3 regions of the Streptomyces sp. NPDC092369 genome follow, and region 1 is predicted to be linked to each of the others. Evidence: riboswitches for the same ligand, from Rfam matches in the RefSeq annotation. Region 1 holds a riboswitch; each other region holds the start of a gene.

What was found. A riboswitch is a leader RNA that binds a small molecule or an ion and turns the genes downstream of it on or off. The one in region 1 is predicted to bind cyclic di-AMP.
Region 2: linked by a shared signal. The riboswitch ahead of ACIQI8_RS22990 (transglycosylase SLT domain-containing protein) and the one ahead of ACIQI8_RS09245 (M23 family metallopeptidase) in region 1 are both predicted to bind cyclic di-AMP.
Region 3: linked by a shared signal. The riboswitch ahead of ACIQI8_RS37265 (C40 family peptidase) and the one ahead of ACIQI8_RS09245 (M23 family metallopeptidase) in region 1 are both predicted to bind cyclic di-AMP.

Annotation. Positions count from the first base shown of each region.
Region 1 covers NZ_JBIVQP010000001.1:2,119,070-2,128,595, forward strand. The annotation lists gene ACIQI8_RS09230 (GNAT family N-acetyltransferase) at 32-2,869, opposite strand; gene ACIQI8_RS09235 (HPr family phosphocarrier protein) at 3,052-3,333, shown strand; gene ACIQI8_RS09240 (GntR family transcriptional regulator) at 3,494-4,186, opposite strand; gene ACIQI8_RS09245 (M23 family metallopeptidase) at 4,375-5,160, opposite strand; cyclic di-AMP (ydaO/yuaA leader) riboswitch at 5,173-5,338, opposite strand; gene ACIQI8_RS09250 (M16 family metallopeptidase) at 5,552-6,940, opposite strand; gene ACIQI8_RS09255 (M16 family metallopeptidase) at 6,937-8,310, opposite strand; gene ACIQI8_RS09260 (DNA topoisomerase (ATP-hydrolyzing) subunit A) at 8,616-9,526, shown strand, end outside.
Region 2 covers NZ_JBIVQP010000003.1:1,320,726-1,330,251, forward strand. The annotation lists gene ACIQI8_RS22980 (polyprenyl synthetase family protein) at 1-81, opposite strand, end outside; gene ACIQI8_RS22985 (CocE/NonD family hydrolase) at 394-2,388, shown strand; cyclic di-AMP (ydaO/yuaA leader) riboswitch at 2,620-2,821, shown strand; gene ACIQI8_RS22990 (transglycosylase SLT domain-containing protein) at 2,827-3,309, shown strand; gene ACIQI8_RS22995 (HAD family hydrolase) at 3,331-4,134, opposite strand; gene ACIQI8_RS23000 (LacI family DNA-binding transcriptional regulator) at 4,227-5,255, opposite strand; gene ACIQI8_RS23005 (carbohydrate ABC transporter permease) at 5,319-6,191, opposite strand; gene ACIQI8_RS23010 (carbohydrate ABC transporter permease) at 6,188-7,177, opposite strand; gene ACIQI8_RS23015 (ABC transporter substrate-binding protein) at 7,174-8,508, opposite strand; gene ACIQI8_RS23020 (beta-galactosidase) at 8,674-9,526, shown strand, end outside.
Region 3 covers NZ_JBIVQP010000007.1:516,652-526,177, forward strand. The annotation lists gene ACIQI8_RS37255 (ATP-dependent Clp protease proteolytic subunit) at 76-711, shown strand; gene ACIQI8_RS37260 (hypothetical protein) at 719-1,027, shown strand; cyclic di-AMP (ydaO/yuaA leader) riboswitch at 1,377-1,577, shown strand; gene ACIQI8_RS37265 (C40 family peptidase) at 1,581-2,054, shown strand; gene ACIQI8_RS37270 (ATP-binding protein) at 2,117-2,575, opposite strand; gene ACIQI8_RS37275 (helix-turn-helix domain-containing protein) at 2,789-3,649, shown strand; gene ACIQI8_RS37280 (DUF397 domain-containing protein) at 3,659-3,886, shown strand; gene ACIQI8_RS37285 (8-amino-7-oxononanoate synthase) at 3,951-5,087, opposite strand; gene bioB (biotin synthase BioB) at 5,234-6,457, shown strand; gene ACIQI8_RS37295 (adenosylmethionine--8-amino-7-oxononanoate transaminase) at 6,450-7,757, shown strand; gene bioD (dethiobiotin synthase) at 7,759-8,478, shown strand; gene ACIQI8_RS37305 (LuxR C-terminal-related transcriptional regulator) at 8,537-9,526, opposite strand, start outside.

The DNA of each region.
Region 1 (9,526 bases):
GGCACCGGTCATGTCCCTCTCCGTGACCGTCTCAGTAGACGGGAAGCGTGCGCGGACCGAGGTCGTCGCGGGCCGGTGGCGGGGCCAGCCGGACGGAGGCGCCGAGAACGCTCAGGCCACGGGGGGCGACGACGACCGGCTCCAGGGTGACCGCGACGACCGCGGGGTGATCGTCGACGAGCCGGGACACCCGCAGCAGCAGTTCCTCCAGCGCAGGCGTGTCGACCGGGGTGGAGCCGCGCCAGCCGAACAGGAGCGGTGCCGTCCGGATCGACCGCACCACGGAGGTCGCCTCCCGGTCGGTGACCGGGATCAGCCGGTGCGCCATGTCGTCGAGCAGCTGCGAGGCGGCTCCCGCGAGCCCGAACGACAGCACGGCTCCGGCCGCCGGGTCGATGACGGCCCGCACGACGGTGTCCACCCCGCGCGGTGCCATCCCCTGCACCACCGGGCGCAGCTCCGCCGGCTTCCCGAACAGCTCGGTCAACTCGGCGTACGCCCGCCGCAGTTGCTCCTCGTCCGCCAGGTCCAGACGGACTCCGCCCAGGTCGGCGCGGTGCCTGAGGTGGGGGGCGGTGGCCTTGAGGGCGACCGGGTAGCCGACGGTCCCGGCTGCCTTGACGGCGTCGTCCGGGGTGAAGGCGGGGATCGCCCTGCGCACGGCGATCCCGTACCGCCCGAGCAGCTCGCAGGTCTCCTCGGTACCGAGGGTGAGGCCCTGTCCGCGCGCGAGCATGCCGTCGATGAGGCGGGCCGCGCCCTTCTCGTCGATGTCCGCGTCGATGGACTCGGGCACCTTGCCGGGCTCCGCCGCCTCGCGGCGCCACTGCGCGTACTTCACGGCCTCGCCCAGGGCGCGGACAGCGCGCTCGGCGGCGGGGTAGGCGGGGATGAGGCGGGCGGAGGGCGCGTCGGGGGCCGCGGTCCCCGACGCCTGTACGGGCGGGGGCAGTTGCTGCGAGGGGCGGAGCCTGCGGGCGCCGGAGGGCTTGGTCTCGGCCTGGGGCGCCGTGGCGACCGCGGCCGACAACGCCTCGGCGAGGCCGCCCAGTTCCACGTGGACGACGAGGACCGGCTTGCCGGGGACCTGTTCGGCGGCGGAGCGCAGCGCCTCGGCCAGTTCGGCGTCGGCGACCGAGGTCTCGCCGATCGCCGGTATCGCGGTGACGACGACCGCGTCGCACGCGTCGTCGCCGAGCGCGCGCAGCAGCGCCGCGTGGAAGTCGCCGGCACTCGCCCCGGTGGTCAGGTCCAGGGGGCGCAGCGGGCGCAGTCCCTCGGAGAGGCAGGCGTCGTAGGTCAGCAGGCCCAGCGACTCGGAGTTGCCGAGGATCGCCACGCGCGGTCCGGCGGGCAGGGGTTGGCGGGCGAGCAGCAGTCCGCTGTCGACGAGGTCGGTGATGGTGTCGACGCGGATCACGCCGGCCTGGCGGAGCAGCGTGGTCACCGTGGCGTGCGGCAGCCGGGTCGCCTGGACGGCGTGGCCCTGGGGGGCGGACCCGGCGCTCTGGACGACGACCAGGGGCTTGGCGGCCGCGGTGCGCCGGGCGAGGCGGGTGAACTTGCGCGGGTTGCCGATCGACTCCAGGTACATGAGGACGACGTCGGTGTCCGGGTCGTCGTACCAGTACTGCAGGACGTCGTTGCCGGACACGTCCGCGCGGTTGCCGGCCGAGACGAAGGTGGAGACGCCGGTGACCCCGGTGACGCCGCCGCCGCGTCGGTGCAGACGGGAGAGGAGGGCGATGCCGATGGCGCCGGACTGGGCGAACAGGCCGATGCGGCCGGGGCGTGGCATCTCGGGGGCGAGGGAGGCGTTGAGCCGTACCTCTTCGGCGGTGTTGATGACCCCGAAGGCGTTCGGTCCGATGATGCGCATGCCGTACGTGCGCGCGTGGCGGACGAGTTCGCGCTGGCGGTCGCGTCCCTCGGGGCCGCTCTCGGCGTATCCGGCGGAGACCACGACCAGTCCCTGTACGCCGTGTTCACCGCACTCGGTGACGATCTCCGGGACGTGGTCGGCGGGTACGGCGACGACCGCGAGGTCGACGGGTCCGTCGATGTCCCGCACCGAGCGGTGGGCGGCGATCCCGTCCAGCTCCTTGAGGTCCTCGGGGAAGGCCCTGTTCACCGCGTACAGCCGGCCGGTGAACCCGGCGCCCTTGATGTTGTCGAGGATGCTGCGGCCCACTCCCCCGGGCGTGCGGCCGGTCCCGATCACGGCGACCGAGCCGGGCACCAGCAGCCGGCGTACGGACCGTGCCTCGGCGCGCTGTTCACGCGCGCGTTGGACCGCGAGCGAGCGGTCGGTGGGCTCCAGGTCGAACTCCAGGCGGACGACGCCGTCCTCGAAGCTGCGCTTCTGGGTGTAGCCGGCGTCCATGAAGACTTTGATCATCTTGTTGTTGGCGGGCAGCACCTCGGCGGCGAAGCGGCGGATGCCGCGCTCACGGGCGACGGCGGCGATGTGCTCGAGGAGCGCGGAGGCCACGCCGCGTCCTTGATGGGCGTCCTGGACGAGGAAGGCGACCTCGGCCTCGTCGGCGGGGGCGGAGGCGGGCGTACCCTCGGGACCAATGCGGTCATAGCGTACGGTGGCGATGAACTCGCCGCCGATCGTGGCCGCGAGACCCACCCGGTCCACGAAGTCGTGGTGCGTGAAGCGGTGGACGTCCTTCGCGGACAGGCGCGGGTAGGGCGCGAAGAAGCGGTAGTACTTCGACTCGTCCGACACCTGCTCGTAGAAGCTGACCAGGCGGTCCGCGTCGTCGACGGTGATGGGGCGGATGCGCGCGGTACCGCCGTCGCGCAGCACGACGTCGGCTTCCCAGTGGGCGGGGTACTCGTGCCGGTCCGACGAGGTCTGCATGGGCCCCAGCGTACGGCTCGCGTATGACAACGGCGCGAGGCAGTCTGTGGGGAACACGCCTGCCCGCCGGGGACGGTGGGAGGGTGTGAGTGGGGCCGAGGCCGCGGCCCGACGACACGCTATGGAAAACTGGTCTAGACAATATGGTCTAGACAACCTGAGACACTGAAGGGCAGCATCACATGGCTGAGCGCCGCGTCAACGTCGGCTGGGCCGAGGGCCTCCACGCCCGCCCCGCTTCCATCTTCGTCCGAGCCGCCACGGCCACAGGCGTCCCGGTGACGATCGCCAAGTCCGACGGCAACCCCGTCAACGCGGCCTCCATGCTCGCCGTGCTGGGCCTGGGCGCCCAGGGCGGCGAGGAGATCGTCCTCGCTTCCGAGGCCGAGGGCGCGGACGCCGCGCTCGACCGGCTTGCGAAGCTGGTCGCCGAGGGGCTCGAGGAGCTTCCCGAGACCGTCTGAAAATCGAATTGAGGGATGCGGTACGCGTCACTTGGACGCCGCCGTCCCGCAACTCCGAAGGGCTCGCCCGAATTACCGGGCGAGCCCTTCGAATTTCCCGAATTCGGGCAGCAGGAATAATCCCCCTGGAATTACCTTCTCTTTGTATACGGCGCCCGTGTTAATGCCGCACACCCGACATGTTTACGGGATGTTGCGAGTTCCTCACACGCTCGGCGCGCTCCCCGCCGCCGAAGCGCAGCCGGTGCGCACTCGTCGAGTGCTCGGTGTGCAGGGCGGTGATCGCCCGCGCGCGCTCGGCGTCCCCGCGCGCCACGGCGTCGACGATCGCGCCGTGCTCCGCCCAGGACTCCACGGGGTTGGCCGGCGCCTCCACGGCGTACATCCAGGCGATCTTGTGACGCAGCTGGGTCAGCGTCGAGGTCAGCGCCTGGCTGCCGGAGGCCTGCGCGAGCGTCTCGTGGAACCAGCCCCCCAGGGAGCGCAGATCCTCGCTGTTGCCCCTCCTGGCGCGCTCCTGGCCCAGCCTGACCAGGCCGCGCAGCACCTTGAGGTGGGCCTCGGTGCGCCGCTGGGCGGCCCGGGACGCGCCGAGCGGCTCCAGCAGCATGCGCATCTCCAGCAGGTCGGCGGCCTCCTGCTCGGTCGGTTCCGCGACGCACGCGCCCGCGTGCCGCCGGGTCACGACGAAGCCCTCGGCCTCCAGCGTGCGCAGGGCCTCCCGGACGGGGACACGCGAGACGCCGTAGCGGCGCGCCAGGAGTTCCTCGGTGAGCCGGCCGCCGCGCTCGTAGACACCGGCGACGATGTCGTCCCGGATGGCCGTGCACACCGAGTGCGCCGGAATACGCATGTCCGACCTCCGTCTTAATCCCCGTGAAACGTCGCCGGTTGACGTGTGTTCAGTGACTCTATTGCAATCAGCGGGAATTTCCGACGGGGGGCCGGAATCGAGGGATATTTTTTGGACAGAGAGCGGACAGAAAGACCGAAAGCCCCGGCTCGGGGAGCCGGGGCTGAAGAAGATCTCGCGGTCCGTCGTCAGACGTTCACACCATGCGAACGCAGGTAGGCGACGGGGTCGATGTCCGAGCCGTACTCGGGGGTCGTGCGGGCCTCGAAGTGAAGATGCGGCCCGGTGACGTTGCCGGTCGCGCCGGAGAGGCCTATCTGCTGCCCGGGGGTGACCGTCTGGCCCACCGAGACCCCGATGGACGACAGGTGACCGTACTGGGTGTACGTGCCGTCGTTCATCTTGATCACTACCTGGTTGCCGTAGGAACCGCCCCAGCCGGTCTCCACGACCGTGCCGGAGCCGACCGCGTGGACGGTCGTGCCGCTGGCCGCGTGGAAGTCGATGCCGGTGTGGCTGCCGGAGGACCACAGCGAGCCACCGCTCTTGTAACCCGTCGAGACGTACGAGTTCGAGATCGGCGCGACGAAGGTGTTGAGGCGCTTGCGCTCGGCGGCGCGGGCGGCGCGCTCCTTGGCCTCGCGTTCCTCCTTGGCCCGCGCGGCGGCCTTCTTGCGTGCCGCCTCGGCCGCGGCCTTCTTGAGAGCGGCCTCCTGGGCCGCCTCCTTCTGGGCGTCTGCCTGGGCGTCGATCTTGTCGGCGATCGTGTCGCCGATGGTGATGACGGGGGTGAAACCGGTCTGCTCGGCCGCGCTCTCCACGTGCTCCGCGGAGTTGTCCGCGGCGAGCGCCGGAGCGGCCAGGGTGCCGACGACGCCGGTGGTGGCGAGTGCCGCGACGCCCGCCGCACGGGCGGTGGTGCGCTTCATCCGGCTGGGACGTCGGTGCTTCCCGGTGGCGCAGGTGAACGCCATGTACTGGGTGGTCCTTTCCTTCCTTCTCGCCTACCGGGTTAGCTGACGGGTTCGGAGCAGGAAGGTCTCCTACGGACCCCCTCGCGAAGCGCGGGCGTCCGATTCACCCCAGGGACTCTCGATATGGGTCCCCGGCTCCCCTGGCTCGCGCCGTACGGGGACTCGGCGATGACTGCCCGGTGCCGCGGATGCGGCGCGGTGCCTGACGGACAGCCCGGATGACGCTAAACGGGACAACTTTCAATCCCCAAACGGATCACGGCTTTTGTAGCGCATGCCACAGGGCAGACAGGCAACCTCTCCCTCAATTCGGACATACAGGGGCCCTGGTGACGCTTCCGTCACCAGGGCCCCCACGCGCGCGTGGCGCTCGCTCCGCCTCCGCCCGGCCCTACTCGGCCGCCACGACGGTGACTTCGCCGATGCCGAGAGCCGCCACGGGCTCCTTGATCTGCGCCGCGTCACCGACCAGCACGGTCACCAGACGGTCCACCGGGAAGGCGCTCACGGCGGCCGCGGTGGCCTCCACGGTGCCGGTTGCGGCGAGCTGCCGGTACAGCGTCGCCTGGTAGTCGTCGGGCAGGTGCTGCTCGACCTGGTCGGCCAGCGTGCTCGCGACGGCCGCCGCGGTCTCGTACTTCAGCGGCGCCACGCCCACCAGGTTCTGCACGGCGACATCGCGCTCGGCGTCGGTCAGACCGCCCTCGGCGAGCGTGCGCAGCACCGTCCACAGGTCCTGCAGCGCCGGACCGGTGTTCGGGGTGTCGAAGGAGCCGCTGATGGCGAGCATCGCGGCCCCGGTGCCGTCCGGGGCGGACCGCAGGACCTGCCCGAACGCCCGTACGCCGTAGGTGTAGCCCTTCTCCTCGCGCAGGACGCGGTCGAGGCGCGAGGTGAGGGTGCCGCCCAGGCAGTACGTGCCGAGCACCTGCGCGGGCCACACGCGGTCGTGCCGGTCGGGGCCCACGCGGCCGATGAGCAGCTGCGTCTGTACGGCGCCGGGGCGGTCCACGATGATCACGCGCCCGGTGTCGTCGGCGGTCACCGGCGGCACGGGACGCGGCTCGGCCGAGGAGCCGGTCCAGGCGCCGAGGGTGTCGCCGAGCAGCTCGTCGAGGTCGATGCCGGTGAGGTCGCCGACGACCACGGCGGTGGCGGTCGCCGGACGAACGTGCTTCTCGTAGAAGGCGCGTACGGCCGCCGAGTCGATGTTCTTGACGGTCTCCTCGGTGCCCTGACGCGGGCGCGACATGCGCGAGGAGGCCGGGAAGAGCTCCTTGGAGAGCTCCTTGGCGGCGCGCCGGGAGGGGTTGGCCAGCTCGTGCGGGATCTCGTCGAGGCGATTGCGCACCAGGCGCTCGATCTCGCTGTCCGCGAACGCAGGCGCCCTCAGGGCATCGGCCAGCAGGCCGAGGGCCTTGGTCAGGCGCGAGGCGGGCACTTCGAGGCTGATCCGGACGCCGGGGTGGTCGGCGTGCGCGTCGAGCGTCGCGCCGCAGCGCTCCAGTTCGGCGGCGAACTCCTCGGCGGAGTACTTGTCCGTGCCCTCGGAGAAGGCCCGCGCCATGATCGTGCCGACGCCGTCCAGACCGGCCGGCTCGGCCTCCAGGGGCGCGTCAAGGAGGACCTCCACGGCGACGACCTGCTGGCCGGGGCGCTGGCAGCGCAGGACCGTCAGGCCGTTGTCGAGCGTCCCGCGCTCGGGGGCCGGGAACGCCCACGGCCTGGCCTCGCCGGCCTGGGGCTGCGGGTGGAATTCCATCGCGGCGAGCTCGGTCACTTGGCCGCCTCCTCGTTCTCGGTGGGCTCGGTGCGCTCGGCGGGCTCGGCGGGCTCGGCGGACTCGGGGGCGACGGGTTCGTAGACGAGCACCGCGCGGTTGTCGGGGCGCAGTCGGGCCTTGGCGATCTCCTGGACCTCTTCCGGGGTCACCTCCAGGACGCGCTGCACGGCGGTCAGAGCCAGCTGCGGGTCGCCGAACAGGACGGCGTACCGGCACAGTTCGTCGGCGCGGCCCGCGACCGTGCCGAGCCGGTCCAGCCACTCGCGCTCCAACTGGGCCTGGGCGCGCTCCATTTCCTCGGCGGTGGGGCCCTCCTCGGCGAACCGGGCGAGCTCCTCGTCGATGGCGGCCTCGATCTCCGGCACCTCGTGCTCGGCGGACGTCTTCACGTCCAGCCAACCGAGCGAGGGCGCGCCGGCCAGCCGCAGCAGACCGAAGCCGGCCGCGACGGCCGTACGGTCGCGCCGCACAAGGCGGTTGTAGAGACGGGACGACTCGCCGCCGCCGAGGATGGTGAGCGCGAGGTCGGCCGCGTCGCTCGCGCGCGTGCCGTCCTCGGGCAGCCGGTACGCCGCCATCAGCGCGCGCGCCGGCACCTCCTCCTCGACGACCTCGCGCAACTGCCCGCCCATGACGTCGGGCAGCGCGCCGTCACGGGGGACGGGCTTGCCGTCGTGCGCCGGGATGGACCCGAAGTACCGCTCGATCCAGGCGAGCGTCTGCTCCGGGTCGATGTCGCCGACGACCGACAGAACCGCGTTGTTGGGCGCGTAGTACGTGCGGAAGAACGCGCGCGCGTCCTCCAGGGTCGCCGCGTCCAGGTCGGCCATCGAACCGATCGGCGTGTGGTGGTAGGGGTGGCCCTCCGGGTAGGCGAGCGCGGTCAGCTTCTCGAACGCCGTGCCGTAGGGGACGTTGTCGTAGCGCTGCCTGCGCTCGTTCTTCACCACGTCCCGCTGGTTCTCCATGGACTCCTCGTCCAGGGCGGCGAGCAGGGAGCCCATGCGGTCGGCCTCCAGCCAGAGGGCGAGCTCCAACTGGTGGGTGGGCATGGTCTCGAAGTAGTTGGTGCGCTCGAAGCTGGTGGTGCCGTTGAGCGAACCGCCCGCACCCTGCACCAGTTCGAAGTGTCCGTTGCCCTTGACCTGCTTCGAGCCCTGGAACATGAGGTGCTCGAAAAGGTGAGCAAGACCCGTGCGCCCCTTGACTTCGTGGCGCGAGCCGACGTCGTACCAGAGGCACACCGCCGCGACCGGGGTCAGGTGGTCCTCCGAGAGCACCACGCGCAGGCCGTTGGCCAGGCGGTGCTCGGTCGCTGTCAGGCCGCCGGTGTCTGCCTGGTCCGTGGCCGTGTGACCCATGGGCATGTACGTCCCTTCGATCGCGAATGCTGCGGTGGGAAACGGGGTTTTCCTGCCGGTCCTGCCACTGTATGCAAGCGCGCGGACGGTCGGCGAAGTTCCCGGTGGACGTACGCCCTGAGCGGATCGCGTAGCCTGCGGGCACGCCGGGCACACGGGTCGATGTCGGGTCCTCGTCCGGGTTGTCAGTGCCTCGGTCCACAATGGTCGCGTCAGATACCGTTCACGCTTCAGCAAGAGTGAGCCGGAGGGGCGCGGCACCCATGTGAGCGACCCGTAGGCGAGCTACCAGAAAAGAGGAGCCGGCAGCGATGGCCCGCCGTAGTACGAAGACCCCGCCGCCCGACGACTCGTACGAGGAGAAGATCCTCGACATCGACGTCGTCGACGAAATGCAGGGCTCCTTCCTCGAGTACGCGTACTCGGTCATCTACTCACGAGCCCTGCCGGACGCCCGGGACGGTCTCAAGCCGGTGCACCGCCGCATCGTCTACCAGATGAACGAGATGGGACTGCGCCCCGACCGCGGCTACGTGAAGTGCGCGCGCGTGGTCGGCGAGGTCATGGGCAAGCTGCACCCGCACGGCGACGCGTCGATCTACGACGCCCTGGTGCGCATGGCCCAGCCGTTCTCCATGCGCGTGCCGCTCGTCGACGGCCACGGTAACTTCGGCTCGCTCGGCAACGACGACCCGCCGGCCGCCATGCGGTACACGGAGTGCCGGCAGGCCGAGGCCACCAGCCTCATGACGGAGTCGATCGACGAGGACACGGTCGACTTCAGCCCCAACTACGACGGCCAGGAGCGGGAACCGGTCGCCCTGCCCGCCGCCTTCCCGAACCTGCTGGTGAACGGCTCCTCGGGCATCGCCGTCGGTATGGCGACGAACATGCCGCCGCACAACCTCGCCGAGGTCATCTCGGCCGCCCGCCACCTGATCCGCTACCCGAACGCGGATCTGGACACCCTGATGAAGCACGTCCCCGGCCCCGACCTGCCCACCGGCGGCCGCATCGTCGGCCTCGCCGGCGTCCGGGACGCGTACGAGACCGGCCGCGGCACCTTCAAGATCCGCGCCACGGTCGAGATCGACACCGTGACCGCCCGCCGCAAGGGCCTGATCGTCACCGAACTGCCCTTCACCGTCGGCCCGGAGAAGGTGATCGCCAAGATCAAGGACCTGGTCGGCGCGAAGAAGATCCAGGGCATCGCCGACGTCAA
Region 2 (9,526 bases), on a different contig from region 1:
GACAGCGGCCATCCCCGCCTGGACATCGGCTTCCAGAGCCTGGTCCCGCACGCTCAGCCCGAACGGCCCGACGACGGTCACGAGGGATCTCCTGTCTGCTGGTGTCCACGGCTGGTTACACGGTTTGTCGATAGGTCGCTGCCATCACTCAAGTCAGCGTATCCGGTCAAGTTTCGATCACCCATGCCGCCCACGCGTGCTGCCTGGGTAGGCACCTATGCCACTCGCCCGTGCAGCCCGGGCGATATCCGATCACGACGGGTATGTTTTTGATCACTTGATAACAACGGACATATATCGACTTACATGGAAGTAGTGGAGCGTGTCCCGAACGAGGCAGACGTCGAACCCGAGGACCGCCCGGCTCCTACCAACCGCACTGGGGTCACGCTCATGCGCATCCGAACGTCCTTCCCGTACGAGACGACTCACGAGGACCTCCGTGTCCGGCTGCCCGACGGAACGCGGTTGTACGCCCGCGTCTGGCGACCGCTCACCGACGAACCCGTACCGGCGCTCCTGGAGTACCTGCCCTACCGCCTCACCGACTGGACCGCGCCCCGCGACGCCCAGCGGCACCCCTGGTACGCCGGGCACGGCTACGCCTCCGTCCGCGTCGACGTGCGCGGGCACGGCAACAGCGAGGGGATGCCGGGTGACGAGTACTCGGCGACCGAGCTGGCCGACGGGGTCGAGGTGGTCAACTGGCTTGCCGCACAGCCCTGGTGCGACGGCAAGGTGGGCATGTTCGGCATCTCCTGGGGCGGCTTCAACTCCCTCCAGCTCGCGGCCCTCGCGCCCGAGCCGCTGAAGGCGGTCGTCACGGTCTGCTCCACGGACGACCGCTATGACAACGACGTGCACTACATGGGTGGTTCCGTCCTCGCCGTCGACATGCACGCGTGGGCGGCGACCATGCTCGCCTTCGTCTCCCGCCCGCCGGACCCGCTCCATGTGGGCGAGGAATGGCGGGACATGTGGCTGAAGCGGCTGGAGGCCGTCGACCCCTTCATCCACACCTGGCTCGCCCACCAGACCCGGGACGAGTACTGGCGGCACGGCAGCGTCTGCGAGGACTACGACGCGATCGGCGCCGCCGTCCTGGCGGTGGGCGGCTGGCACGACCCGTACCGCGACGCCGTGCTGCGGCTCGTCGAGCACCTCCCGGCGGACCGGGTGCGGGGGCTGATCGGCCCGTGGTCCCACCAGTACCCGGACCGCGGCCTGCCGCCGGGCCCGGCGATCGGCTTCCTCCAGGAGACCCTGCGCTGGTGGGACCACTGGCTCAAGGGCAAGGACACCGGCGTCATGGCCGACCCCCTCCTGCGCTCCTACGTCAGCGACTCGCACCCGCCGGCGACGGTCCACGACACCCTGCCGGGCCGTTGGGTCGGCGAGCCGGCCTGGCCCTCGCCGCACGTCAAGACGACGACGTACGGACTGCGGGGCGCCCCCGCGATCGTCCGGTCCCCCATGCACACGGGCGTGGACGCGGGCCGGTTCTTCCCCTTCGGGAACGACGCCGATCTGCCGCCGGACCAGCGGGACGAGGACGCGCGCTCCGCGTGCTTCGAGTTCGAGGTGCCGGCGGAGACCTGGGTGCTGGGGCGGCCGAGGGTGCGGCTGCGGCTGACCTCGGAGGTGGCGCGGGGGCAGGTGATCGCCCGGCTGTGCGATGTGGCGCCGGACGGTTCGTCGACGCTGGTCACCCGGGGTGTGCTGAACCTGTCGGCGCGGTTCGGGCGGGAGCGGGCGGTGCCCTGGACGCCGGGCGCGGTGGAGGACGTGACCTTCGAGCTGAACGGCATCGGGTACGCCGTTCCGGCCGGGCATCGCATCCGGCTCGCGGTGTCCTCGGCGTACTGGCCGTGGATCTGGCCCCAGCCGGAGTCGGCGGCCGGCTTCACGATGGACCCGGAGGGCAGCGCGCTCGAACTCCCTGTGCGAGAGCAGGAGTTGACGTACGACATTCGCTTCGGGGAGCCCGAGGAGGCCGAGCCGATCGGGGTCAACTACCCGCCCACGCTGGACGAGCCGCGGCCGGAGCGGGTGGTCGTGCGGGATGTGGCGAAGGGTGAGTGGCGGCTGGAGGTGGACCCGCGGCACGGCGGCACACGCGTGTATCCGGACGGCCTGGAGTTCACCGAGGACGCGCTGGAGACGTACACGATCGACGAGAGGGACCCACTGTCGGCGCGCGCCCGGTCGGACTGGTCGATCCGGCTGCACCGGCCGGAGCTGGCCTGGGACACCACCGTGCGCACCCGGTCGGAGATTACTTGCGACGAAAAGGACTTTATTGCCTCGAATGAGGTGATCTGCACCGAGGGCGGCGAGGTGATCTTTCACCGGACCTGGGAGAAGAGGATTCCGAGAACTGCCAGTTGAGGATGAATGCCCGTTTTGCCGCTCTTCATCCCGCCGTGACTTGGGTCACGCGCTTCTGTGCGTGCCCTGTGTCCCGACATGTCGGCGTTCCGCCTTTCGCCGCTTGCCAGTTGACCCTTGGCAGGCGCAAAGGATCAAGCGCCTCATAGGCCTCAGACCAAGGTCAAGAGGGTCTATGTGTGAATCCGGTACTTGTTCCGGACATGTGCTCTCGCATACGTTCCCGCCCTGTCGGGTGGAACGCCGAATCCTGCCGCCGCCCGGCATCCCAGTCACGAACTCACCGCACGGCAGGAGCGGGGGACCCAGGTAAGTCGCCGGACCGGTCATCGCGACCGGGACGGCTCGGGGTTAAGTCACGTCCGCGAGGGCGTGGCCGGGCACCTCCCAGCCCGAACCCGACAGCTCACCTCGCAGGCGACGGAGAGGAACCTCGTCATGCCTGCATCCGCTCAGCACCGCCGTAGCCGCAACTCCCGCCTCGCCCGCAAGCTCGCCGTGCTCGGCACGGGGGCCGCGGTGCTCGCCCTCCCCGTCATCGGCGCGACCACCGCGTCCGCGGCTCCCTCGTCGACGGTGACCGCCGCGTCGCTGGGGTACTCCAACACCCTCGACGGCTGGATCCGCGCCTCGCTCCAGGTCATGGCGCAGAACGGGATCCCTGGCACCTACGACGGCATCTACCGCAACGTGATCCGTGAGTCGTCCGGCAACCCGTACGCCATCAACAACTGGGACTCCAACGCCGCGGCCGGCACCCCGTCCAAGGGCCTGCTCCAGGTGATCGACCCGACGTTCGCCGCGTACCACGTGGCCGGCACGTCGTTCGACCCGTACGACCCGGTCGCGAACATCACGGCCGCCTGCAAGTACGCGGCGGCGGTGTACGGCTCGATCGACAACGTCTATGGAGCCTACTGAGCCACCCGGTAAGGGTCACTCTCAGAAGAGTCTTTCGAGGACGACGGCGATGCCGTCGTCCTCGTTCGATGTCGTCACCTCGTCCGCCACCGCCTTGAGTTCGGGGTGGGCGTTGGCCATGGCCACTCCGTGGGCGGCCCAGTCGAACATGGGGATGTCGTTGGGCATGTCGCCGAAGGCGATCGTCTCGTGCGGGCCCAGGCCCAGGTGGCGGGCGGCCAGGGCGAGGCCGGTCGCCTTGGTGACGCCGCATGGCTGGAGTTCGACGGTGCCGGGTCCCGACATGGTGACGGTGGCCAGTGAACCGACCACTGTGCGGGCCGTGGTGGCCAACTCGTCGTCGGACAGGTCGGGATGGCGCAGCAGCACCTTGCTGATCGGTTCGTGCCACAGGTCGTCGCGGCGGCCGACCCGGACCGCGGGCAGCGTGGGGTGCGGCATGAGGTAGCCGGGCTCGATGAGCGTGAGTCCGTCCACGCCGTCCTGGTCCACGGCCGCGTACACCTGCCCGACCTCCGCCTCGATCTTGCCGAGCGCGGTCTCGGCCAACTCCCGGTCCAGCGTGACCGACCAGAGCAGCCGGTCCGCGCCGGCGTCGTACACCTGCGCGCCCTGCCCGCACACCGCGAGCCCCTTGCTGCCCAGCTCGTCGAGGAGCGGACGCACTCTCGGGGCCGGCCGTCCCGTCACGACGAGATGGCGGGCCCCGGCGCCGACCGCCCGCGCGAGCGCGGCGAGGGACCGGTCGGAGAGGGTGTCGTCGCCCCGGAGCAGGCTGCCGTCCAGGTCCGTGGCGATGAGTGAATATGCGAGGGGTGCGGCCATGATCAGAGAATACGGATGGAAAGCCCGGCTAACTCGACGCGAACCGGACGGTTGCTGACTACATGTGCGTGGAGCGGTGGCCGGTGGTCCGGTCACGCCGACTCCCTGATCACCAGCTCGGTCGGCAGCAGCACCCCCGCCGTGTCCTCACCGGCGATCTGCGCGAGCAGCATGCGGACCATCTCGGCGCTGATGCGGTCGTAGGGCTGGCGCATGGTGGTGAGGGCCGGGGTGCCCGCGGTGGCCGCGGCCGAGTCGTCGAAGCCGCCGACAGCGACGTCATCGGGGACCGAACGGCCGTACTGCTGAAGAGTGTTGACGACTCCCAGGGCCATGAGATCGGAGGCCACGAACACCGCGTCGATGTCCGGGGCCCGGTCCAGGAGCCGGCGGGCCGCCTGCTCTCCGCCGGTGCGGCGGTAGTCGCCCTCGACCACGAGCGCGGGGTCGAAGGGCAGGCCCGCCTCGGTGAGGACGTCGCGGTAACCGGCCAGCCGGTCGGGGCCGCCCGCCGTGTCGAGCGGTCCGGTGACCATGCCGATACGACGTCGGCCGCGGGCGATGAGATGGCGCACCATCTCCTGGGCGCCCTCGCGGTCGGCCGCCGCCACGTAGCTGACCTTGGAGCCGAGGCCGACGGGCTTGCCGCAGGCCACCAACGGGATTCCGGCGTCCCGGAGTTCGGCCGCGACCGGGTCGCCGCTGTGGTTGGAGACGAGGAGCACGCCGTCGACGTGACCCGAGGTGATGTACCGGGTGAGGCGGCGCCGGTCGTCCTCGGAGGAGGCCAGCATCAGCAGCAGCGGGATGTCGTGCCGGGCCAGGTGCTCGGTGCACCCGCGCAGCAGCACGTTGAAGTTGGGGTCCTCGAAGAACTTCTCCTGCGGCTCGGTGAGGAGGAACGCCACCGAGTCCGACCGTCCCGTACTCAGGCTGCGGGCATGCCGGTTGACGACATAACCCGTCTTCCTGATCGCCGACTCCACGGCGGTGCGCGCGGCGGGCGAGACGTAGTGGCCCCCGTTCAGGAACCGCGAGACGGTCCCCCGGGAGACCCCTGCCTCCCGGGCCACGTCATGGATGGTGGGCGGTTTGCGGCGGCCGTTCGGACTGGTGGCCATGGTCCTCGTTCTGCCGGGTCGGTGCGGTGGGGGGAAGTCCGGTGCGGTGGCGGGCGGTTCGGCTCAGGCCTTGACGGATCCGCTGAGCAGGTCCAGGGACCAGAAGCGCTGGATCACCAGGAAGAGTCCGATCAGCGGCAGGATCGCGAGGAAGCAGCCCATGATGACCAGCGTGTAGAGCGCGGGTTGGGAGGCGCCCTGGTTGAGCAGGGTGTAGAGGCCCAGCGTGATCGGGAACTTGGTGTCGTCCGCGAGCATCACGTACGGCAGCAGGAAGTTGTTCCAGATGCCGACGAACTGGAACAGGAACACCGTGATGAGACCCGGCATCATCATCGGCACCGCGATCCGCGAGAAGATCCGCCACTCGCTCGCGCCGTCCATGCGGGCGGCTTCGAGGAGTTCGGCGGGCACGGAGGCGGCCGCGTAGATGCGGACGAGGTAGACGCCGTACGGGGAGAGGATCGACGGCAGGAGCATCGACCAGTACGAGTCGGCCAGGCCCAGCTTCGAGAGGAGCAGATACTGCGGGACCGTGAGCACGATGCTCGGGACCAGGACGCCGGCCAGCATCAGCTTGAAGACGAACTCCCGTCCCCTGAAGGCGAAGCGGCCCAGTGCGTAGCCGCCGGCGGCCGAGACCGCGGCGGAGAGCAGGGCGCCGCCGCCCGCGTAGAGAAGGGAGTTGGCCATCCACTCCCAGTAGATGCCGTCCCGGTAGGAGCTCAGCTCCTTGAAGTTGTCGAGGAAGCCGGTGCCGGGGGCGAAGGTGAAGGTGGAGAACAGTTCGCCCTGGCCCTTGCTCGCCGCGATGACCACCCAGGCCACGGGGATCAGGCAGTACAGCGAGCCGATGATCAGCACCACGGTGGGCACCCAGGCGGTGCGCTTCGGCCTGCTGAGGCCCTGGTCGGCGGTGAGGGTGAGGGGGGTCATGCCCGGTCCTCCCGGGTGTAGCGGTCGGAGACGCGCAGCAGCGTGAAGGAGAGCGCGAAGGTCGCCAGGGCCAGCACCACGGCGGTGGCGGACGCGCCGTAGATGTCCGACCTGAGGAAGGCGGCATCGTAGATGGCCATCAGCGGACTCCAGGAACTGGAGAGGCCGTTGGTCAGCGGCTTGAGCGCCATCGGCTCGGTGAAGACCTGGAGCGTGGCGATGACCGAGAAGAAGAACGTGAGCACGAGCGAGGGCAGCACGATCGGGATCTTGATCCGCAGGGCGATCTTCAGGTCGGAGGCGCCGTCGATGCGGGCGGCCTCGTAGATCTCCTGCGGGATCGAGCGCAGGGCGGTGTAGATCACGATCATGTTGAAGCCGGTGCCGCCCCACACCGCGATGTTCGCGAAGGACAGGTACAGGTTGCCGCCGTCGAACAGGTCGGGCTGCGGCAGGTCGAACTCACGGAGGAGGTAGTAGAAGGGGCTGACCGTCGGGAGGTAGAGGAAGCCCCACATCAGGGCGGCGATGATGCCCGGGACGGCGTACGGCAGGAAGATCGCGAGGCGCGCGAACTTGGCGCTGCGCGCCTGCGGGGTGTCCAGCATCAGCGCGAAGACCAGCGCCAGACCGAGCATCGTGGGGATGACGATCAGGCCGTAGCCGAAGGCGCGCAGGACGCTGTGGCCGAACTCGGAGTCCTCGAGGACGTCGGTGTAGTTGCCGATGCCGTTCCACACCTGCTCGCGGGCGCCCTTGCCGAGGCCGATGCCCTTGACCTGGACCTTGTGGAGACTGAGCCACACCGCGTACCCGATCGGTACGACGGTGAAGGCGGCGAACAGGAGCACGGCCGGCAGAAGGAACCAGTACGGCGCGCTGCGGCCACGGCGACGGAGGCGGCGGGGGCGGACGGAGGGGGCGGTGCCGTCCGCCAAGGGCCCGGCCGTCAGCCGGTCGGAGCCCTTGAGCGGAGTGCTGGTCATGCCTCGGTCACCTTGAAGCCCTGCTTCTTCATGTCGGTGAAGGTCGCCGACTGCATGGTGGCGAGCGCGGTGTCGAACTGGGCGGACTTCTTCGCCTTGGTGGCCTTGCCGAAGGCGTCGCTGAAGGTGTCGTAGGCGACCTGGACGTTCGGGCCCCAGGCGGAGGCGGCCGTGGTCGCGGCGATCTTGGCGGCCGTGTCGTAGAAGTCCGTCTGGTTCGGGAAGAACGCCGGCGGGGTGAGCACCGAGCCGGACTGGCCCTTGGTGGCCGCCGGGTAGATGCCGGCCTCCTTGACCAGGGCGGCCAGCGCCTCCGGGTCGGTGTTCAGCCAGTTCGCGAACTTGGTCGCGGCCTCGGCGTGCTTGGAGTCCGTGGAGATGCCGGTGGAGGAACCGCCCCAACTGCCGGTGACGTCCTCGCCCGCGCTCCACTGCGGCAGCGGCGCCATCCGCCACTTGCCCTTGGTGTCGGGGGCCGAGCTGACCAGCACGCCGGGCGCCCACACGGCGGAGACCCAGGCGAGGTGGGTGCCCTTGTTCAGCGCGTTGTTCCAAGCCGGCGTGTACATCGGCTGGTTGTCGATCGCGCCTTCCTGGACCAGGCCGCCCCAGAAGTCGGCGACCTTCTTGGTCGCCGCGTCGTCGATGCCGACGGTCCACTTGCCGCCGTCGCCCACGGTCCACCACTTGGCGCCGGCCTGCTGCGCCAACCCCGCGAACAGACCGGGGTCGTTGGAGGAGAACGTCGTCAGGTAGGCGTTCGGAACTGCCTTCTTGGCGGCGCGGGCGGTCTTGGCGAAGTCGTCCCAGGTGGTGGGGACGGTCAGGTTGTGCTGCTTGAACAGGTCCTCGCGGTAGAAGAACATCAGCGGCCCGGAGTCCTGCGGTATCGCGTACACGGCGTCCGTGCCGAGCGTGACCATGCCCCAAAGGCCCTCGGCGAACTGGGACTTGGCGGACTTCGCGTACTTCGAGATGTCCGCGAGGACGTCGTTGGAGACCAGCGTCGGCAGCGACTGGTACTCGACCTGGATCAGGTCGGGGGCGTTGCCCGCCTTCTTCGCGGTGATCAGCTTGGAGACGATGTCCTTGCCGGCCGCCTGCTTGGACACGGTGACCGTGATGTCCGGGTTCTTCTTGTTCCAGATCGCGGCGACCTTGTCCATGTTCGGCGCCCAGGCCCAGTAGGTCAGCTTGACCGGCCCGCCGCTCTCGCCGGAGTCGTCGTCGGAACCGCCACAGGCGGCGAGGGTGCCGGTGAGGCCGACAGCTGCTGCCCCGGCAAGGATGCTGCGCCTGCTGAGTTGATGGCGGTGGATCGACATCTTCATCTCCCCTGACTGAACGGCTCTGCCCGAACGGCTCTGTGATCGTGCACAGTAGAGAAGTGTTTCGGACCCTTGTCAATGGATGAAGCCTGGGGTTATCTACCTGTTGTCGACGGATGACACCCTCGGTCGGCTATGTGCACGATCACAGAAATAGGAGCGAACTCCATGCCGTCCCCCGCCCCGCACGACCGCCCGCCGCTCGCCTTCGGGGGTGACTACAACCCCGAGCAGTGGCCACCGGAGGTGTGGGAGCAGGACGTACGGCTGATGCGCGAGGCCGGGGTCACGACGGTCTCCCTCGGCGTCTTCTCCTGGGCCCGCATCGAGCCCCGCCCCGGCGCGTACGACTGGGAGTGGCTCGACACGGTCATCGGCCTGCTGCACGAGGCGGGCATCTCGGTGAACCTCGGCACGCCCACGGTCGTACCGCCGGCGTGGTTCTACCGGGCGCACCCCGACGCCCTTCCCGTGACCCGCGAGGGCGTCCGCCTGTCCTTCGGCTCGCGGGGCGCGATCTGCCACTCCAACCCGGAGTACCGGACGGCGGCGGCCACGATCACGCGGGCGCTGGCCGAGCGCTACGGCAGCCACCCGGCGGTGGTCCTGTGGCACGTCCACAACGAGTACGGCGCACCCGTGCTCGCCTGTTACTGCGACACCTGCGCGGCCGCCTTCCGGGTCTGGCTGCGGGATCGGCACGGCACGCTCGACGCCCTCAACGAGGCCTGGGGAACGGCCTTCTGGGGCCAGCAGTACGGCGAGTGGGAGGAGATCACCCCGCCCCGGGCGACCCCGTCCGTCTGCAATCCGACCCAGCAACTGGACTACCGGCGCTTCGCCGACGCCCAGGCCCGCGCCAACTTCGTCGCCGAGCGGGACATCCTGCACCGGCTCTCCCCCGGCGTCCCCGTCACCACCAACTTCATGGTCGCCCCGAGCCAGGGCCAGACCGTCGACTACTGGGCCTGGGCGAAGGAGGTCGACCTCGTCACCAACGACCACTACCTGATGACCGACG
Region 3 (9,526 bases), on a different contig from region 1:
TCTAACGTCACGTACGTCCTGTACATTTTGTACAGACACAGTCAGGCGCAGTCAGACGCAGAAGGAGGGGCACCCATGACCCGACCGATCGCCCGCCATGTCCTGCCCGAGTTCACCGAGCGCACCAGTTCCGGGGTCCGGACGATGGATCCGTACTCGAAGCTGCTGGAGGAGCGGATCGTCTTTCTCGGGACGCCGGTAGACGACGTGTCGGCGAACGACGTGATGGCGCAGTTCATGCACCTCGAGTACCAGGACCCGGACCGGGACATCTCGCTGTACATCAACTCCCCCGGCGGCTCGTTCACCGCGATGTCGGCGATCTACGACACGATGCGGTTCGTCACCTGTGACGTGGAGACCATCTGTCTGGGGCAAGCCGGCTCCTCCGCCGCGGTGTTGCTGGCCGCGGGCACGCCGGGCAAGCGGCTCGCGCTGCCGGGTGCGCGGGTGGTGCTCCATCAGCCCGCCTTTTCCGGGCCGGTTGAAGGGCAGGCGAGCGATCTGGCGATCCAGGCCGAGGAGTTGATGCGGACCCGCGACCTGCTGGAGGAGCTGTTGGTACGGCACACCGGCCGCACGGCGGAGCAGGTGCACGAGGACATCGAGCGGGACAACATCCTTGATGCGCAGGGGGCGTTGGAGTACGGCCTGGTGGACCGGATCGTCTCCACCCGCAAGACCACGCTCACCCCGCCCGCGGGGAGGTGAGCCTCCGGTGCTCCCACCCGAACTGCCGCCGCTGCCCGCGCTGACGCGCGCCGAGGGCGAGTTGATCGACCGTTATCTCGATGTGGTCGACCTGCTCGGCCGGATCAACCCGGCGCGGCACGGGGACACCTACCGCGGACTCCGGGCCGCGCAGGCGTTGGTGTCCAAGGCGGCCGAACTACGTGACGCGCTGGCGCTGATGCACCAGCGGGGCGAGGCCGAGGTGCACGCCCCCACCTTGGCGCGGGCCCTGCGGGTCCTGGACGGCGAGCGCCGCACCGCACGGCTCACACTGCCGCCGCACTCCGCCGGTTGACGCGGGCGTGGCCGGTTCGGATGTCCGCCGCGCGGTCGGGACGTCCGGACCGGCGGCGAAACGGACCAAATGGTGTACCCCCGTTCGGAGGAGTTGCGGCTACTTTTTCGCGACCGTCAGGCTTGCGCAACGCGCGGGGTTCGAGGGCCGCATGAGGCGTTCCAGTGCTGGTCCGGGGGCCCGTGCGTCCTGGACACCGGCTCGAACACAGGGGAGTCCACCCGAACGGGTGAGTGGTGAGTAACCCCACAAATCCCCGATTCCGTTGGGCTTTTCGGACATTCATAGGTCAAGATCCCTGTCTGACGACAAGACCCCGCCGCAGCGGCGGGGCGATCCGGGCGGACGCCGAGTCCTACCGCCGCCCGGATGACAGGTCGACAGGATTGCATCGGTAGGAGTGGAGGACCCAAGCACGACGGGTCGCCGGGACGGTCACGCCATGACCGGGTCGAGCAGCCCTTGGGGTGAAGCCGCGAGTGTGCGGCCGGGCAACTTCGCCAGCCCGAATCCGACAGGTCATCCTTCACAGGCGGCTGACGAAGGGTTGCGCATGTCTGCGCTCAATCGTGTCCCGTCGCTGATGGCCCGGGCCGGTACGGCCTCCGCTCTCACCATCGCCGCAGTGGGCGGCTCCGTCGTGATCCCCGGTGTCGCCTCCGACGCCGCGGCCGCGACGCCTGCGACCAAGGCACTTCACATCGCGGCGTCCAAGAAGGGCTCCCCGTACAAGTACGGCGCCACCGGACCACGCCGCTTCGACTGCTCAGGGCTCACGCTGTACTCGTTCAAGAAGGCGGGCAAGAAGCTGCCCCGCACGGCGGCCCAGCAGTACAACAAGACCCACCACATCTCCGCCAAGAGCCGCAAGGCCGGGGACCTCGTGTTCTTCCACTCGGGCTCCAGCGTCTACCACGTCGGCATCTACGCCGGGAAGGGAAAGATCTGGCACGCCCCGAAGACCGGGGACGTGGTGCGGCTGCAGAAGATCTGGACGAAGAAGGTCTGGTACGGCCGGGTCAGCTGACTCTCCCGCGGGGGTGACGGCGACCTGACACGCCGTCGCCCCCGCGGGGCTCGACACCGGCTCTACGGCTCCTGCTGTCCGGCGGTCGTGACCGGGCGCGCCGGTACGGTCCACGGCAGTTCGATGGAGACCGTCTTGCCGCCCTCCGGGGTGGCCCGCACCCGCAGCCGGCCGCCGCACTCCGCGGCCAGCCAACGAATGATCACCATGCCCCGGCCGTTGTCCTGTTGGACAGCGGCCGGCAGGCGTTTGGGGAACCGGGGGTGGCTGTCGGTCACCCCGATGTGCAGTTGTTCGTCACGGTCCAGCACGATGTCCACCGTGAAGGTGGGTGACTGGCCGAAGGTGTGCTGTACGGCGTTGGTGGCCAGTTCGGAGACGATGAGCCGGATGGTGTCGGCCACCTCCGTGTCGGACGGCAGACCCCACTCCGCCAACGTCGAGACCACATAACCGCGGGCGGTGGCGACCGAGGCGGGTTCGCTCGGCAGAGTGACGGATGCTTCCAGGTGGTCTGCCATGGCGACGTCGTCCCTTTCCCGCGGGACCGGGGTCCGACACAGAGCGGATGGTTCGAGTACGGTCCCGGACTGGTGCTTCGTCGCCAGAGTGCCATTCCCGCACCGGTCACGGGTGGCGATCCACCAAGATATGCATATATCTGTCGCTCGAAGCGGTGAACTCTACGACGGGAGACCGTATTTGGGCGCCCCGGAAGGAGTAAGGAGAGACCCATGCAGCACGGACCCGCGGTGCGCCGCCGGAAGCTGGGCGCCGAACTGCGTTCGTTGCGCACCGGGTCGGGGCTCACCAGTGGTGAGGCGGCCCGGATGGTGGGCTGGCATCAGTCGAAGGTGAGCCGGATCGAGACCGGCGCCAGCGGTGTGAAACCGGCCGATGTGCGGTTACTGCTGGATGCCTACCGCGTCTCGGATCCACAGTTGCGGGAGATGCTCCAGATGCTGGCGGGCTCCGACGAGGGCGGCGGCCGGCACCACTGGTGGCACGCCTACCGCGGGGTGCTGCCGACGACGTACCGCGACTTCATCAGTCTGGAGTCCCAGGCGAGCGCGATGCGCACGCTGGAGACCTCGGTGGTGCCCGGGCTGTTGCAGACGCCCGAGTACGCGCGGGCGGTGACCAGGGCGGCCGTCGGAGGTCTGGACGACGAACGGCTCGACGCGCTGGTCGAGGTGAGGCTCGCCCGACAGGACGTCCTGCGTTCGAATCCGCCGCTGAAACTCAGCGCGATCCTGGACGAGGCGGTGCTGCGCCGGGAGATCGGCGGCCCTGACGTGATGTCACGCCAGCTGGCACGGCTCATCGAGGCGGCGCGCCTGCCCCAAGTGCGGCTTCAGGTACTGCCGTTCACCGCCGGGGCGCATGTCGGCGTCACCGGACCTTTCGTTGTCTTCTCATTTTCGAGCACTTCTGATCTGGACGTGGTTGTTCTCGACCACTTGACGAGTAGCCTCTACCTCGAACGGAAAGAAGACCTCCAGGCCTACATCGAGGCCTTCAACGCCCTTCAGAGCTATGCCCTTTCACCCGAGGACTCGTTGGATTACATCGCCGGGATAGGTGACGGCGCGTAAGGAGGCACCATGTCAGCACTGCCTCGGAACGTACCTTCCAGTACCCATCTGCACGGTGTGCGATGGCTGCGCAGCAGCTACAGCACGGGAGCGAACAACTGCGTCGAAACGGCGCTGTCGCTCCCCGGCCCCTGGGCGGGGCTGCTCGCCGTGCGCGACTCCAAGGACGCGACAGGACCCGTCCTGCTCTTCTCCCCCGAGAGCTGGGCGGGCTTCACGGCCGCGTTCGACGCCTGATCGGTTCCGTGTCCAGGACCTGATCAGTTCCCCATCCGGCGGCGCACGGCCGTGTCACGCCGACTCATGGTCGCGTTTCGCCGATCACATCCACAGCGCGTTCGATCTGTGCCTCGGAGAGGTCAGCGCGGGCTGTCAGCCTGAGCCGTGAGATGCCGTCGGGCACGGAGGGGGGTCGGAAACACCCCACGACGAGCCCCGCGGCACGGCAGTCGGCCGCCCATCGCAAGGCCCCTTCCGGGGACGGCGCGCGCACGGAGACCACCGCGGCGTCGGGGCGTACCGCCTCGTGCCCCGCGGTGGTCAGGCGTGCGTGCAGTTCGGCGGCCACCGCACGCGCGCGTGCCGCCCGCTCCGGTTCCCGGCGCAGCAGCCGCAGGGCAGCCAGGGCGGCGCCCGCCGCCGCGGGGGCCAGGCCCGTGTCGAAGATGAACGTGCGGGCCGCGTTGATCAGATGGTCGATCACCCGCGCGGGACCGAGGACGGCGCCGCCCTGGCTGCCCAGCGACTTGGACAGCGTGACCGTCACGACCACGTCGTCGGCGCCCGCGAGCCCGGCCGCGTGCGGGGCGCCGCGTCCGCCGTCCCCGAGGACGCCGAGCCCGTGCGCGTCGTCGACCAGCAGTCCCGCGCCGTGCTCCCGGCACACCCCGGCGAGCGCGGCGAGCGGGGCCGCGTCGCCGTCGACCGAGAAGACCGTGTCGGACACGACGACCGCCGTGCCCTCGGGCCCCTGATGGGTCCGCAGCGCCTTGCGCACGGCCTCCGGGTCGGTGTGCGGGACCACCTGCGTGGTGCCCCGGGCCAGCCGGCAGCCGTCGATGAGGGAGGCGTGGTTGCCCGCGTCGGAGACGATCAGCGAGCCGTGCGGGGCCAGGGTCGTGACCGCGGCGAGGTTGGCCGCGTACCCCGAGGAGAAGACCAGCGCCGCCTCGAAGCCGCAGAAGTCGGCCAGCTCGCGCTCCAGCTCCGCGTGCAGCTCCGTCGTCCCGGTGACGAGCCGCGAGCCGGTCGAGCCGCCGCCCCAGGTGTACGCGGCCCGCGCAGCGCCCTCGGCGACCTCGGGGTGGTGCGCCAGACCCAGGTAGTCGTTGCTCGCGAGGTCGAGGAGCGGGGAGTCGGCCGGGCGCGGGCGCAGGGTCCGTACGAGCCCGGCCCGGCGGCGCAGCAGCGCCTGCTCGTCGATCCAGCCGAACGCCATGGCTCCTCCGGGCTTTTGTAGGCAATGAACAGACACTAGCCGCAGGTGCTCCCGCCCATGATGTGGCAAGGCACACACGACGAAGTCCCTTCGTTGTGCGAACTCTCCTTGGCCGAAAGCCGCTCCGTAGGACAGGATCGGCTCTCATGGACCTGCTGAACACGCTGGTGGACAAGGGGCTTCGGCGCGAGCTGCCGACCCGCGAGGAGGCTCTCGCCGTCCTCGCCACTTCCGACGACGACGTGCTCGATGTGGTGGCCGCGGCCGGCAAGGTGCGCCGGCACTGGTTCGGGCGCCGGGTGAAGCTCAACTACCTCGTCAACTTGAAGTCCGGACTGTGCCCGGAGGACTGCTCCTACTGTTCCCAGCGGCTCGGTTCCAAGGCCGAGATCCTGAAGTACACCTGGATCAAGCCGGACGAGGCGTCGAAGGCGGCGGCGGCCGGTTTGGCGGGAGGTGCCAAGCGGGTCTGCCTGGTGGCGTCCGGGCGCGGACCGACCGACCGTGACGTGGACCGGGTCTCGGACACGATCAAGGCGATCAAGGACCAGAACGAGGACGTCGAGGTGTGCGCCTGTCTCGGGCTGCTCTCCGACGGCCAGGCGGAGCGGCTGCGCGCGGCAGGCGCGGACGCGTACAACCACAACCTGAACACGTCCGAGGGGACGTACGGGGACATCACGACCACGCACACCTACGCCGACCGCGTGGACACCGTGCAGAAGGCGCACGCGGCCGGGCTGTCCGCCTGCTCCGGTCTGATCGCGGGCATGGGCGAGACCGACGAGGACCTGGTCGACGTGGTGTTCTCGCTGCGCGCCCTCGACCCCGACTCGGTTCCGGTCAACTTTCTGATCCCGATGGAGGGCACCCCGCTCTCCCAGGAGTGGAACCTCACCCCGCAGCGCTGCCTGCGCATCCTGGCGATGGTCCGTTTCGTGTGCCCGGACGCCGAGGTGCGCATCGCGGGCGGCCGCGAGGTCCACCTGCGCACCATGCAGCCGCTGGCCTTGAACCTGGCCAACTCGATCTTCCTGGGCGACTACCTCACCAGCGAGGGCCAGGCCGGCCACGCCGACCTGGAGATGATCGCGGACGCCGGGTTCGAGGTGGAGGGCACCGGCCAGGTGACCCTGCCGGAGCACCGGGCGACGGCGGGCGCGGGCTGCGGGTCGCACGCGGGCGGCGGCTGCGGGTCCCACGAGAACGGCGAGAGCGCCGGCTGCGGGTCGCACGCGGGTGGCGAAGTCTGCGGTACGGCGACTGCCGCGCCCGCGTCCGCGTCCGCGGCTGCCCTGAACGAACCCCGTACTGACCTGGTCTCGGTCCGTCGCCGTGGTGCCGGAACGGACCTCGCGCCCAATGCCTGACCTGCCCGTCCCGCCCGGCCTGTCCGTCCCCGAGCTCCTGGAGCTGGATCGGCGGCACGTCTGGCATCCGTACGGGCCGATGCCCGGTCGGCAGGAACCGCTCGTCGTGGAGTCGGCGAGCGGGGTCCGGCTGAGGCTGCGCGGGGCGGACGGGAGCACGGACGAGGTCGTGGACGGCATGTCGTCCTGGTGGTCGGCGATCCACGGCTACAACCACCCGGTGCTCAACGAGGCCGCGCAAGAGCAGCTCGGCCGGATGAGCCACGTGATGTTCGGCGGCCTGACGCACGAGCCCGCGGTCCGACTGGTGAAGCACCTTGTCGACATGTCACCCGAGGGCCTGGAGCATGTCTTCCTGGCCGACTCGGGCTCGGTGTCGGTCGAGGTGGCGGTCAAGATGTGTCTGCAGTACTGGCGTTCACTGGGCCGCCCCGCGAAACAGCGCCTGCTGACCTGGCGCGGCGGCTATCACGGCGACACCTGGCAGCCGATGTCGGTGTGCGACCCCGAGGGCGGGATGCACGAACTCTGGTCCGGGGTGCTGCCCCGCCAGGTCTTCGTGGACGCGCCGCCGGAGGAGTACGAGGAGTCGTACGCCGACCGGTTGCGCTCGGCGATCGAGCGCCATGCCGACGAACTGGCCGCGGTGATCGTCGAGCCGGTGGTGCAGGGTGCGGGCGGGATGCGGTTCCACTCCCCCACGTATTTGCGGGTGCTGCGCGAGGCGTGCGACGCGCACGGCGTGCTGCTGGTGTTCGACGAGATCGCGACCGGTTTCGGGCGGACGGGCGCGCTCTTCGCGGCGGACCACGCGGCCGTGACGCCGGACGTGATGTGCGTCGGCAAGGCCCTGACCGGCGGCTACCTGACGATGGCGGCGACGCTGTGCACCGCACGCGTGGCCGACGGCATCTCGCGCGGCGAGGTCCCGGTGCTGGCCCACGGCCCGACCTTCATGGGCAACCCGCTCGCCGCGTCCGTCGCCTGCGCCTCGATCGAGCTGCTGCTCGGCCAGGACTGGCAGTCGGAGATCAAACGGATCGAGACAGGGCTACGGGACGGTCTGGAGCCGGCGCGTGAGCTGCCGGGCGTGCGGGACGTCCGGGTCCTGGGCGCCATCGGGGTCGTGCAGCTCGACCACGACGTGGACATGAAGGCGGCCACGGAGGCGGCGGTGCGCGAGGGCGTGTGGCTGCGGCCGTTCCGCGACCTGATCTACACGATGCCGCCGTACGTCACCGGGGACGCGGATCTGGCGCGGATCGCGGACGCGGTGTGCGCGGCCGCTCGGGAGGGATGAGATGTCGTCGGTACTGGTGATCACGGGGACCGGCACGGAGGTCGGCAAGACGGTCACGACGGCCGCTGTCGCCGCCGCCGCGCTCGCCGTCGGCCGCTCGGTGGCCGTGCTGAAGGCCGCGCAGACGGGCGTACGGCCGGACGAGCCAGGGGACGCGGCGGAGGTCGCGCGGCTCGCGGGCGCCGTGACGACCGCCGAACTCGCCCGCTATCCCGACCCGTTGGCCCCGGCGACGGCCGCACGGCGGGCCGGGCGGGCACCGGTGCGTCCGCAGGAGGTGGCCGAGGCCGCCGCCAAGCTGGCCACCGAGCACGATCTGGTGCTGGTGGAGGGGGCGGGCGGGCTGCTCGTCCGGTTCGACGCGGAGGGCGGCACGCTGGCGGACGCGGCGACGCTGCTCGGGGCGCCGGTCCTGGTCGTGGCGTCGGCGGGCCTGGGCACGCTGAACACGACGGAACTGACGGCTCGTGAACTCCGTTCCCGTGGGCTTGAGTTGGCGGGAGTGGTGATCGGGAGTTGGCCGAACTCACCGGACCTGGCGTCGCGTTGCAATGTTGCGGACCTGCCGGAGGTGTCGGGAGCGTCGCTGCTGGGCGCGGTGCCCGCCGGGGCGGGTGCTCTGCCGCCGGCCGACTTCCGTACTGCGGCGCCGAGTTGGCTGGCGGCGCGGCTGTCGGGGACGTGGGACGCGGAGGCGTTCGGGGAGCGGGAGGCGCCGTAGGGGCGCCCTATTGTGTCCTCGCGGCTTGTCCCAACAAAAGCCTCGCCCGGGGCGCTACCTAGGCAGTGCCCCTGGTGTCACCACCCCCACCCAACAACCGCACCAGATCGATCCGCGACCGGATCCCCAACCGCGTGAAGACGCCCCGCAGATGGTGGTCGATCGTGCGCGGGCTGAGGGCGAGGCGCCCGGCGATCTCGCGGTTGGTGGCGCCATCGGCGGCCATGCGGGCGATGAGGAGTTGCTGGGCCGTGAGGCGGGCGGTCGGGTCAACTGCAGCTGGATGCGAGGGAGTTGCGGGGGCGCCGAGGGCGCGGAGTTCGGCGCGGGCCTGGGCCGCGCAGTGCGGGGCGCCGAAGGAGTCGAAGGCCTCCAGGGCGCTGTGCAGGCGGTCGCGGGCTTCGGTACGGCGCCGCAGTCGTCGTAGCGCGCCGCCGAACAGCAGCTCCGTGCGGGCGCGTTCGAAGTCGCGGGTGCCGTGCGCGTGGAGGTCGAGGGCGGCGCGGTAGTGCTCGACGGCCTCGGCACCGGGCGCGAGCAGGGCGCGGCAACGGGCGCTCAGGGCAAGGTCGTCCGGGCTGCGGACGGCGCTCGCCCAGCGGTCGTAGTCGGCGTGGGCGGCCCGCGCGACCCGGGTGTCGCCGGTGCGGACGGCGGCCTCGACGTAGTGCGGGGTGGCCAAGTGCCGGATGGCGCGGTGCCCGTGGCCCGGTCCGAACCCGGCGAGCGCGCGCAGCCGGGCCGCGGCGCCGGCGAAGCGCCCGGCCGCGAGATCGAGGTGGGCGAGCGCCCACTGGGCCAGCGCGGCGGGCAGACCGAGGCCGTGGGTGAGGGCGTACGAGCGTGCGGCGGCGGCCCGTTCGCGGCAGGTGTCCTCGTCGCCGGTGAGGGCCGCGAACATGGCGAGGGCGGCCTGCAGATGACAGGCGCCGTTGTCCTGCCCGGTGGCGTAGGCCTGCCGCAGGGCGTCCAGGGCGGTGGCCGCGCCGGCGTGCGGGCGTCCCGTCCAGAAGTCGGCGTAGGCACGGAACTCCAGCGCCTGGACCAC